3 regions of the Peribacillus sp. FSL R5-0717 genome follow, and region 2 is predicted to be linked to each of the others. Evidence: riboswitches for the same ligand, from Rfam matches in the RefSeq annotation. Region 2 holds a riboswitch; each other region holds the start of a gene.
The links. Region 2 has a riboswitch for S-adenosylmethionine ahead of NYE65_RS15335 (sugar ABC transporter substrate-binding protein). Riboswitches for the same ligand answer to the same signal wherever they lie in the genome.
Positions count from the first base shown of each region.

Region 1: it holds a riboswitch for S-adenosylmethionine, as region 2 does, so the genes downstream of both, NYE65_RS25660 (YezD family protein) here and NYE65_RS15335 (sugar ABC transporter substrate-binding protein) in region 2, are expected to answer to the same signal.
Region 3: it holds a riboswitch for S-adenosylmethionine, as region 2 does, so the genes downstream of both, mtnW (2,3-diketo-5-methylthiopentyl-1-phosphate enolase) here and NYE65_RS15335 (sugar ABC transporter substrate-binding protein) in region 2, are expected to answer to the same signal.

Region 1 covers NZ_JBBOOF010000001.1:5,365,715-5,368,994, forward strand. The annotation lists gene sat (sulfate adenylyltransferase) at 1-103, opposite strand, end outside; gene NYE65_RS25655 (phosphoadenylyl-sulfate reductase) at 156-872, opposite strand; gene NYE65_RS25660 (YezD family protein) at 1,041-1,184, opposite strand; SAM riboswitch class I at 1,341-1,449, opposite strand; gene ssuE (NADPH-dependent FMN reductase) at 1,729-2,262, opposite strand; gene NYE65_RS25670 (TetR/AcrR family transcriptional regulator) at 2,424-3,011, opposite strand; partial or broken gene NYE65_RS25675 (SDR family NAD(P)-dependent oxidoreductase) at 3,185-3,280, opposite strand, start outside.
Region 2 covers NZ_JBBOOF010000001.1:3,154,497-3,157,776, reverse strand. The annotation lists gene NYE65_RS15340 (sugar ABC transporter ATP-binding protein) at 1-941, opposite strand, end outside; gene NYE65_RS15335 (sugar ABC transporter substrate-binding protein) at 998-2,110, opposite strand; SAM riboswitch class I at 2,226-2,331, opposite strand; gene NYE65_RS15330 (GTPase domain-containing protein) at 2,426-3,280, opposite strand, start outside.
Region 3 covers NZ_JBBOOF010000001.1:223,201-226,480, forward strand. The annotation lists gene NYE65_RS01045 (methylthioribulose 1-phosphate dehydratase) at 1-279, opposite strand, end outside; gene NYE65_RS01050 (2-hydroxy-3-keto-5-methylthiopentenyl-1-phosphate phosphatase) at 276-935, opposite strand; gene mtnW (2,3-diketo-5-methylthiopentyl-1-phosphate enolase) at 942-2,174, opposite strand; SAM riboswitch class I at 2,283-2,436, opposite strand; gene NYE65_RS01060 (pyridoxal phosphate-dependent aminotransferase) at 2,555-3,280, opposite strand, start outside.

The DNA of each region.
Region 1 (3,280 bases), 2.2 Mb from region 2:
AAGCAATTTCATCGATTTCGATTGACTTCGTTATTTTACTAAAATCATATTTTGGTTCCCAAAGATCGATTAATGTTCCTCCGTGCGGTAAACTGATTGTCATGCTAATTTCCCCCTATGGTTTCTATTTATTTAAGCCTATAATTTCTATTTATTTAAGATAAATGCAATCCGCATTCCGTTTTTTGAGCCCCTTGCCAACGGCCTGAGCGTAAATCATCTGCATTGAAGGCAGGTGCTGTACACGTTTTACATCCAATGCTCGGATATCCATTATCATGCAGGACATTATATGGAAGTCCATTTTTGTGGGCATAGCGCCAAACATCTTTCCATGTCCAATGTATGAGTGGGCATATTTTAACTGATTTGAACTTATTATCCTTATTGATATACTCGGTCTTAGCCCTTGTTTCGGATTGCTCCCTCCGCAGTCCCGAAAGCCAGGCTGTTGCCGTTGAAAGCACTTCTGTAAGCGGAACAATTTTACGGATGTTGCAGCACTTATTGGAATCACTAAGCCATAATTCATCGCCATATTCCGCCGCTTGTTCCTCAAGCGTCAAGTCAGGTTTCTTCATTTCAATCAAAAGCTTCGGATATCGCTTCTTCACTTCCTCGATCAATTGGTAAGTTTCCTCAAAATGAACATCTGTATCAAGGAAAACTATTTTTGCCGAAGGATTGACCTTCGCCAATAAATCCGTAAGCACGATGCCTTCAATACCAAAACTGCAAGCATAAATCAGTTTGTCTCCATAATGGTCATTCGCCCATTGCAGAACTTCCAAAGCACCTTTTGTCTCAGTGTCTTCAGGAAATACGGGGAAGTCCCCTGTATTGAAATTTTCATAGTTTATTAATGCAGCCAACTTTGTAGCCCCCTCTAAAAACTTGCTGTATCAGGTTAGAGTACTGTTGATCAATCCCCGTTCTAATATTCCCCGGGTTATTTGAATCTAGGAAAAAGAGACGAATCTAACCAATACTCTCTTTATATCAGTTAAACCCGCCTCTAGTTTTTCTAGTCAGCAGATACCTTATTTAATTCTAAGTTTTTCATTTCTCTCCATTTGAATGATTTTACCATCCTGGACAATAAGTGTAATGGATCCATATTTCATTGAATTAAGCATTTCTTGAAGTCGTTCAAAAATTTCTTCAAGCTGATTCTCTTTATCCAAACCAGTTCCTCCTTTAAGAAAACCCGCGAATATTTTATTTTAAATTTCTTAGATTTATATAATTCCATACAACCTTACATTGTTATGGTCTGCCTACAATTTTCACAAAAAACAAAAATCTTTCCATGATGGAAAGATCGCAAGGTAAATATCTTTACCTTATCTTCCAAAATGATCAACATTTTGTTGGAGGTAGCACCTTGCATCCATCATGCAGGTTGCCGGACTTCAAAGGGCCAATTCCCTCCGTCGCTCTGGATAAGTTTTATTATTTTAAATATTAACATATATTTAATCCTTGTCAATGGAGTTTTCTTATAAAATAACTTGGTTTAATATTATGGATTAACTGTTATTTTTATACACACTATTCAATTTATGATTTTATGTTCATATAAATACGAAAATAGACTCGTCTTTTTAGATAAAGTCTCCAAAAGAATGAGTCTATTTTCATTAATAGGCCTATTATTGACGCGTGTTATTCTAAAAAAATTTCTAGGGTTCCAGTCTTTTTATATAAGGAATTAATTTATTGAAGTCATTAATTTCTTAACTGTATCGCTTCTACAAATTCTTGAACCTGACTCTGGACGCGATCAATTAAATGCAAATCATTGATTGGGTTTTCTGGATTCTGTTTATCTATTTCCTTATCAACAAAATAAATCCCCTGCAGCGGCTCGCCTTTTAATATTGAAATTAATGGTTTAAGCGCATAGTCAATCGCCAATAGATGCCTGTTACTTCCACCAATCATGATTGGCAGCACCGGCTTACCCTTAAAAGCACCTTCTGGCAGCAAATCAATCAATGCTTTCAATACACCTGTATAAGAAGCCTTATAAACCGGTGAACCTATAATGACTCCTCTGGCTGCTTGAATTCTCTCCGAAAGCTTTGTGATATCCTCGCTATTATATTTCCCTTGGAATAAATCATCTGCTGAGAAATCCGTAATCGAGAAATAAGCTGTAGTAAATCCTGCATTTTCGACTAATGATTGAATATGTTTTAGTGAAATGTCCGTTCTTGATGGAATAGCCGGACTTCCTGATAAAATTACGATATCGCTCATTTGATACCCTCCAATGTTACAAGATTTCCAGATATAATTTTCTTAAAGCATTACGTGAAGTATACATTTATCGTAATTGTCTGAAAAATATAAGTCAAATCTTACACTCTGGACATGTACTCTGAATGAAAAAAGAAACGGTCATATATATGACCGTTTCATTATGTATGATTTTGTTTCCCATGAATACCATATACCAAAAGTTGAGCAATGCTCTTAATTCGTTCAGAAGTAAAATATGGCTCCTTTTTTTGTTGATGGATCTCATAATGTGTAGATAAAGCCAATGTGAAAGAAATGATCCCTACATTAAATAAAATAATATCAGAGATATATTGTATCTCTCCGCTATCTATTCTCTTCTGTATTTCAATATGCCTGGCATTTGGCTTGAAAATCTGATCTACATATTGCTTTGAAATATCTTGATCGAATTGTGTTTCCCTAAATAATATCGAAAACTGTTCTTTATTTTCAAGAATTTTTTTTATCATGGTAGTAACATGATTCTCCACTAGATCATCCGTGGATAGATGGCTAGTCCCATCTTCAGATTCCTCTTTTTCATTAGGGGTAATTGTAGCCAAAAGCAAATCTTTTTTGCTGTCAAAGTATTTGTAAATAGTAGCTTCGGAAACATTGCATGCAGAGGCAATTTCATTCGTTCTTGTCATGTCAAAACCTTTAGTGGCAAAAAGAGTCCGGGCTACATTTATGATTCGTTCTTTGGTTTGCTGCCCTTTTTTCAAAAATATCAACCTTCTTTTATAAAGATAAGACCGGTTTCACCCCTCTATTTCCCATGATATATCGCTGGTATCAATCGGTCAATATTACCTTTGATCTATTTGAATTCAATATTCCCATATATCATAAATAGAAAACATCATCTGGTTGGGACGATGTTTTCTATTTATGAAAATCACTTAAAAGATGCATAGCCATCATCGACCATGACTACACTTCCATTGATCGCATCCGCTTCCTCTAACGATAATAGATAGACGGCATTTGCAAT
Region 2 (3,280 bases):
ACTTCACCCGCTGTGATGGACGTATGACCGAAAAGGGTTTTACACAGCTCCGTTTTCCCAGCCCCGACCAACCCAGCCAAGCCGATTATCTCGCCTGCTTTAATATTCAGACTGACATTCTTAACTTTCTCGGCATCTGACAATCCGTTCACTTCCAGAATTACGTCTCCAATCGAAGCATTCACTTCAGGAAATTGTTCATCCATAGTTTTCCCAAGCATGTTCTCTACCACTTCGGCACGGGTTATGTCCTCGATTTTTCGACAAGTGACACGCTCCCCATTCCTCATGATCGTAATTTCCTCACAGATTTCAAAAATCTCAGGCAGACGATGTGAAATGAAAATGATTGCCACGCCTTTTTGCTTTAATTCATTTACAATACGAAAAAGTTCCGTCGTCTCCGTATGACTTAACGGAGCAGTTGGCTCGTCGAGAATCAAGAATTTGCATTCTGTCGAAACCGCTCTTGCTATCAGGACCATCTGTTTTTCAGCCAAGGTCAGGTCTCTAAGCAACTTTTTCGAAGGGACATGAATTTTCATATCTTCAAGAATAGAAGTGGCTTTGTTGTGCAGTTCTTTCCAATGTACCCTTTGTTTTTTTCCCATGTTTTGGACCATATCATTCAACATTACATTTTCCCCAACTGTTAAATAAGGGATGAGGGCGGTATCCACTTCCTGATGAACTATTTGAATGCCCTGTTCCTGAGCAGCTTTTGGCGAGCGGATATCCCGCTTCATCCCATCAATAAAAATGTCACCTGAATAATGAACATGGGCTCCCGATAAAACTTTCATTAACGTCGATTTCCCTGCCCCGTTTGCACCGACCAATGCGTGGGCTGTTCCTGATTGTACGGAAAAATCAACATCACTCAGCGCCTTCACCCCCGGAAATTCAATTGAAATTTTCCTCATTTCTAGTTGCTTGCCCATGTCCATTCCCCCTTATAGAACAGACACTCCCTTCGCTGGAAAGAGAGTGTCTCTTTTTATTTTTTATAATGATCTTTCAAAACCTTCATCCAATCTTCTTCAAATTCCGTCGATACACCCCAGCCATCGACAATATCAGACAGGTTTGCCATGTTCACCGCTTCTTTTGAAGCTTGGATTTGCTTTTGCGAAATGAGTGATGCCTCCAAATCATATGTTTGCGGTGTTTCTTCACCCGCTAATTTTTTAGCCAATATCCTCATATTCACTGCACCGATCAACTTGGGATCGACTGCTGCCGTGTAGGACCATGAGCTATCAGCAGATTGGATTTCCTGGAGATCTGCATTCGAAACATCAATTCCATATATCTTCACTTCATTGCGGCCCGCTTCTTTAATCGCCCGGGCTGCACCGATAGCAAAGGCATCCCATGTTGCGAAAATGGCATCCAATTTACCTTTAGGGTATTTATTCAGCATTGCGGCTACAGCATTTTGTGTCTGAACCGAAGTATCAGCGGATGCCACTCCGAATCTTTCGACTTCTTTAATCCCGGGATTTTCTTTTAGTTTTTCCTGATAGACTGCATTTCTTCTTACCATTGGAGGAAAACCATCCACCCAAAGATATGCAATTGCCGCTTCACCTTTCTGTTCTTTTATCAGTTTATCGAAAGCCAGTGTTGCCAGCGCTTCATCATCTTGTGAAGTTAATGTCACGCCCTCTATTTTAGATAGATCGCTTATTGAATCGAATGTGACAACGCTTTTACCTGCATCAACCAACTTCTGAACGTCATTTACAGTTGCGGCATCATCACCATGTGAAATGATATAGCCGTCGTAATCTTCCTCCAAAGCCTGTGCTATTGCATCATGGAATTTAGCCGTATCACCATTGGCTGTGTACGTATCGACTTGAAACCCCAGTGCTTCTCCTTCTTCTTTCGCCCCCGCCAGGTATTGGGCAGTATGATCATCACCGCCAATTTTACGGATCACTTTGATTTTGGCTCCATCGCCATCAGCAAATCTCTCCGGGACATTTTCAAATGATACTTTTTCTTCTTTCTTCGATTCTGTGGAACTCTGCCCTGCAGAGCAACCCGTTAAAAGCAAAGCCGAAGCGATGGCAGAAATGAATATCCCTTTAATAGACCTTCTCATCTTGTTCCCCTCCATGTTTTCTAATTAGTCTTATCAGTTAAGTCGGTGTAAATCCCAAAATAAAAACCTCTCTAATATAGAGAGGTTTAATCGGCTGTTTTGCAGACTTGTCCCTCTCTTATCTGTCAAAACATTTCTGTTTTGCAGGATTTAGCACCAATTCCTAATGGAACGGTTGCTGGGCATCTTAGGGCCAGTCCCTCCGCCACTCTTGATAAGAGATATATTGTGTTACGTTTTCGTAATTATCACTTTATAGGGATATAGTCGTAAAGTCAATAGATTTTTGAATATTTGAAATGTTTCCTGTTATTTTTATTTTCTTTGAAGCTGGGCTAGACGCTTTTTCTCGATTTTTTCAAGCCTCTCCAACTGCCTTAATTTCACTTCGAACAACGTGATCGGATCACGGTAAACCTCAGGATTTTCTTTCATATGCTCCAATGCAGCCTGGTAGTCTTTTATTTCAGTCTGCGTCTGCTCTATCGTTTTTTGAAGTAAGGCAAATGAACTGCGATAGAAAAGTGAGATGTCCCGATCCAATGATTTTTCAAACAATCCAAATTGGGTTAGGAAACGTTCCGTGATCATTTCGGCAACATCCAGGTAATCTTCACTTTCCAGGTATTTCTTGTAACGATTGTACATATTGGCCTTATTTTGCGGTATCGCCCCAAATAGCTTCCCTGCTCCTTTAAGCAGCAATTGTGATGGAGTCCTGCGCAAAAGGATATTAACGTTTTCGATGCGGATACTGCTTGTCATCCGGTCGGCATCACGGCGCCAGTCATCCAATACCCTGAAGTCACCTGCCAGTGTAATCCGTTCTTCTTTGTATAATTCATTGAATCCGGCACTCATCTCATCCATGAACTGCTGGCTTTGTGAGAACTCCATTTGAGAACTGGCAATCCAGTCTTGAAGAGAACGGTAATATTGAGGCATGATCTTGTCAGAAATGAAGTTTTGAATCCGCTCATTCATTTCCTGGTTTAACTGTACATGGACCTGACTGAAATCACTGCTTTCCGTTAACGATTTAGAGCAATCCCTCAGTAATTCAGGAATTTTTGAATAAAGCTGACTTTTCACTTCGTCCTTAAGCGAACGATACGACCTTATGATATTTTCACTTTTTTCTTTTTCCAGATCAGCCAGTTGATTGACCGC
Region 3 (3,280 bases), 2.9 Mb from region 2:
ACAGTTCGCATTGGTTTTTCGGTAAATGTCTGTATGAAGTAAAGTTTCGGCCGATGGTCTTAGGTTCGTATCTTCAACTGGTTTTCCTTTTAAATCCACCAGTAAAAAGTCCGTAGCCGATTGCTTCCTTTTATCCTTACCGCTTGCGGTAATATAAAAGAAAGGGCTTTTGGGTTCGCGGATGGACAAATTCCCGCTAGTTCCCATAAACCAATCCCTTTCGGCCAGTTCAGCTTTAATATCTGCCAACTCCTGCCACTCTTTAGAATGAGTGTTCACGCTTTAACCACCTCCTGCTGCTTTATAATGTCAATTACATCAAAAAATGTTTCGAATCCTTGATGTGGAATTCCTTCCCTATCGCATTTTTCAAGCAGTATGTCACGGGCTATGACAAAATCGGCCTGTTTTGCCGCTTCAAAATCCGTCACTGAATCTCCAATAACGAGTTTAAAATCTTCCGGACCCGTAATTTTCCTCATAATGGATGGCTTGCAGCAACCGCAATCATTATTACATTGCTCATCACAAGCATGTGGCCACTCAATATAAATCTTTTCCTTATCAAAAAATGCATGGTTGCAATAAACGGACTCTGTTGGCAAGATATCATTCAAAAGGGGTGAAATGAAAAAATCCATGCCCCCGCTTACAATATATAAAGGGATATTGGCTTGTTTCGTATACTCAACGAATTCATAAAACCCTGGACGAATGCCGGCCGTTTTTCTTACATATTGGATGATGTCATCCTTCAAGCCACTATCAAGCAGGGAAAACATATCCCCAACTCCTGAAGATATACTGATTTTTTGCTGAAGGACACCGTCTTTCAACGCTTCCCATTCCGGAGGCGCAAATTTCTTCATAATTGAAATGATATTATCTGTGTTGGTGATCGTTCCGTCAAAATCACAAAAGATGATCGGTTTCATTATTTCTTATAGGCCTCCCCACAACACAAGAGCTTTTTTTAGGGTTTCTTCCTCAGCCGCCGCTTCAGAAAGTTCCTTTCCTGCCAGAACGGCTTCCACAGCAGAACGGAATGCCTTGGCACCGCCCTCTGCTCCGTCAGGGTGCCCGTGAATTCCGCCTCCGGCATTAATCACACTATCAAGCCCGAAATCCTTGATCAGGTCCGGAACCATGCCCGGATGAATGCCTGCAGAAGGAACAGGGAAGGCTTTTTTCCATGAAAGTTCATCTTTTGTCAGAGCTTCAGCAATCGCTAAGGTCTCCGTTTTTTCAAGTGCGACATTTCCATAAGGAGAAGGGAACAAAGATAAATCCGCGCCTGATAACCTTACTAATTTACCAAGCAATAATGGATAGCCGATACCATAAAATGATGAAGATGCCAATGCCCCGCTATATGCGGGGTGCGCCATGATCGGCAGCTTGATACGATCATGTTCACTCAAGGCCTGCAATACATCCAAACCATATGTATGAACGTTGAACAATAAAGCATCTGCCCCTGCTGCAGCCGCTTGCTCTGCCTTATCCAATAATTCAAAAGTTTTCCCTGATAGATTGACAGCATATAAAGTACGGTGGCCAGTGGTTTCATAGACTTCATTCAATATTCTTTTTCCCGTTTTTATTCTATCGAAAAATGGAGTCAGTTCCTGGTCGAAGAGGATCTCATCATCCTTAACCAGGTCGACACCTCCCAATGCTTGTTGCCTCAGTTGCTCATTATGAAATGTTAGGTCTCTTCCCAATACACCTTTAAAGATGCTCATCACCAAGGGCCGGTTAAATACGCCAAGCTTTTCCCTTATGCCTTCAATGCCAAATTGCGGCCCGGGAAAAGCTTTTTGAATATCACCGACAAAATCCAAGTCCATAAGTTTTATTTCACCGTCCAATGAAAGTTTGCCGAAGACCGTCGTAAGGATTGCAGGTAAATCATTGGAGAAATTCCTTGCCGGATAGGCAATTTTAATCAGCGAACGGTATACTTTCCGATTAAAGTAGCTGTTTGCCCTCTCTTCTTCAGATAGGGGTGTCACCGATACGACGCGTCCCTTATGTTTTTCCAGTTGTTTCTGTACCAAATGCGGCAAGTCCGTCCATGTCCCGACAGTCAGACCCAAGGCAATGCTCTCTGCTTTTTTCTCATGATTTCCAATAAAGTCATGAATTAAATAAGTAGCGACTATCTCGCTCATCTGATCACTCCTATAACACGTTAGTAAACTCTCTATGTCACTATTGGCCTGAGATGGTCTCAAAATGGCAAAAGCCCCTTCATAAAGAAGAGGCTTTAAAAAGCCATCTTCTTATCTCCCAGCCATCGGCTGCAAGAATTAGCACCGTGCCTTGTGGATTTCAAGAAAATCCGGCGAAAGGATTCCGCCCCATTTTACAATGGAATTACGGTCGGTTGCTGGGCTTCATCGGGCTAGTCCCTCCACCTGCTCAAAATAAGAAAACGCTGATATATAAGTTGCATCCAAGTATCGAAAGATTAAGAATTTATTTTGTATTCTGACAGGTAATTCCTACTTTGTCAATAAGTTTTAACTATTTAAAGGTGAACCTTATTGCATTAAAATAAGTTTAATGTCCGTATTCGTTCCACAGCCTCTTGCAGCCGTTCTTCCGAAGTCAGTAGCCCTACCCTGACATAACCTTCGCCAAATTCACCGAACCCATTCCCTGCGGCAACAGCTACATGGGCATGCGTTAATAAATAGTCCGCAAAACTCTCGGACGTAAAACCTTCAGGTACCTTGAGCCAGGCAAAAAACGATGCCGCTGGAGCTTTGACTTCCCATCCGATGGACCTCAATCCCTCAATGAAAACATTCCTTCGCCCCTCGTACATTTGCACTAACTGCTCTACACAGGTCTGTGAGTCAAGCAAAGCGCTTGCCGCAGCTTCTTGTATCGCCGGGAAAAGACTCACATAAAGATGGTCTTGTAATAGTTCAAGAGCTTCTATTACACTCTTATTGCCCACTGCGAAGCCGACTCTCCACCCTGCCATATTGTATGTTTTCGATAGAGTGTATATTTCAACTCCTACATCCTTTGCACCCTCCGCCTGGAGAAAGCTTATCGGTTTTTTTCCATCGAATCCTATCGCCCCATAGGCGAAATCATGGACCACACAAATTGAATGTTCTTTTGCAAAGGAGACGGTTTCATCAAAGAAACTTTCAGTTGCAGAAGCGCCTGTGGGATTATTCGGATAATTCAAGAACATCATTTTGGCTTTATCAAGAACTTCTTTATGTATGTCATCGTATTTCGGAAGAAAATCATTTTCTTC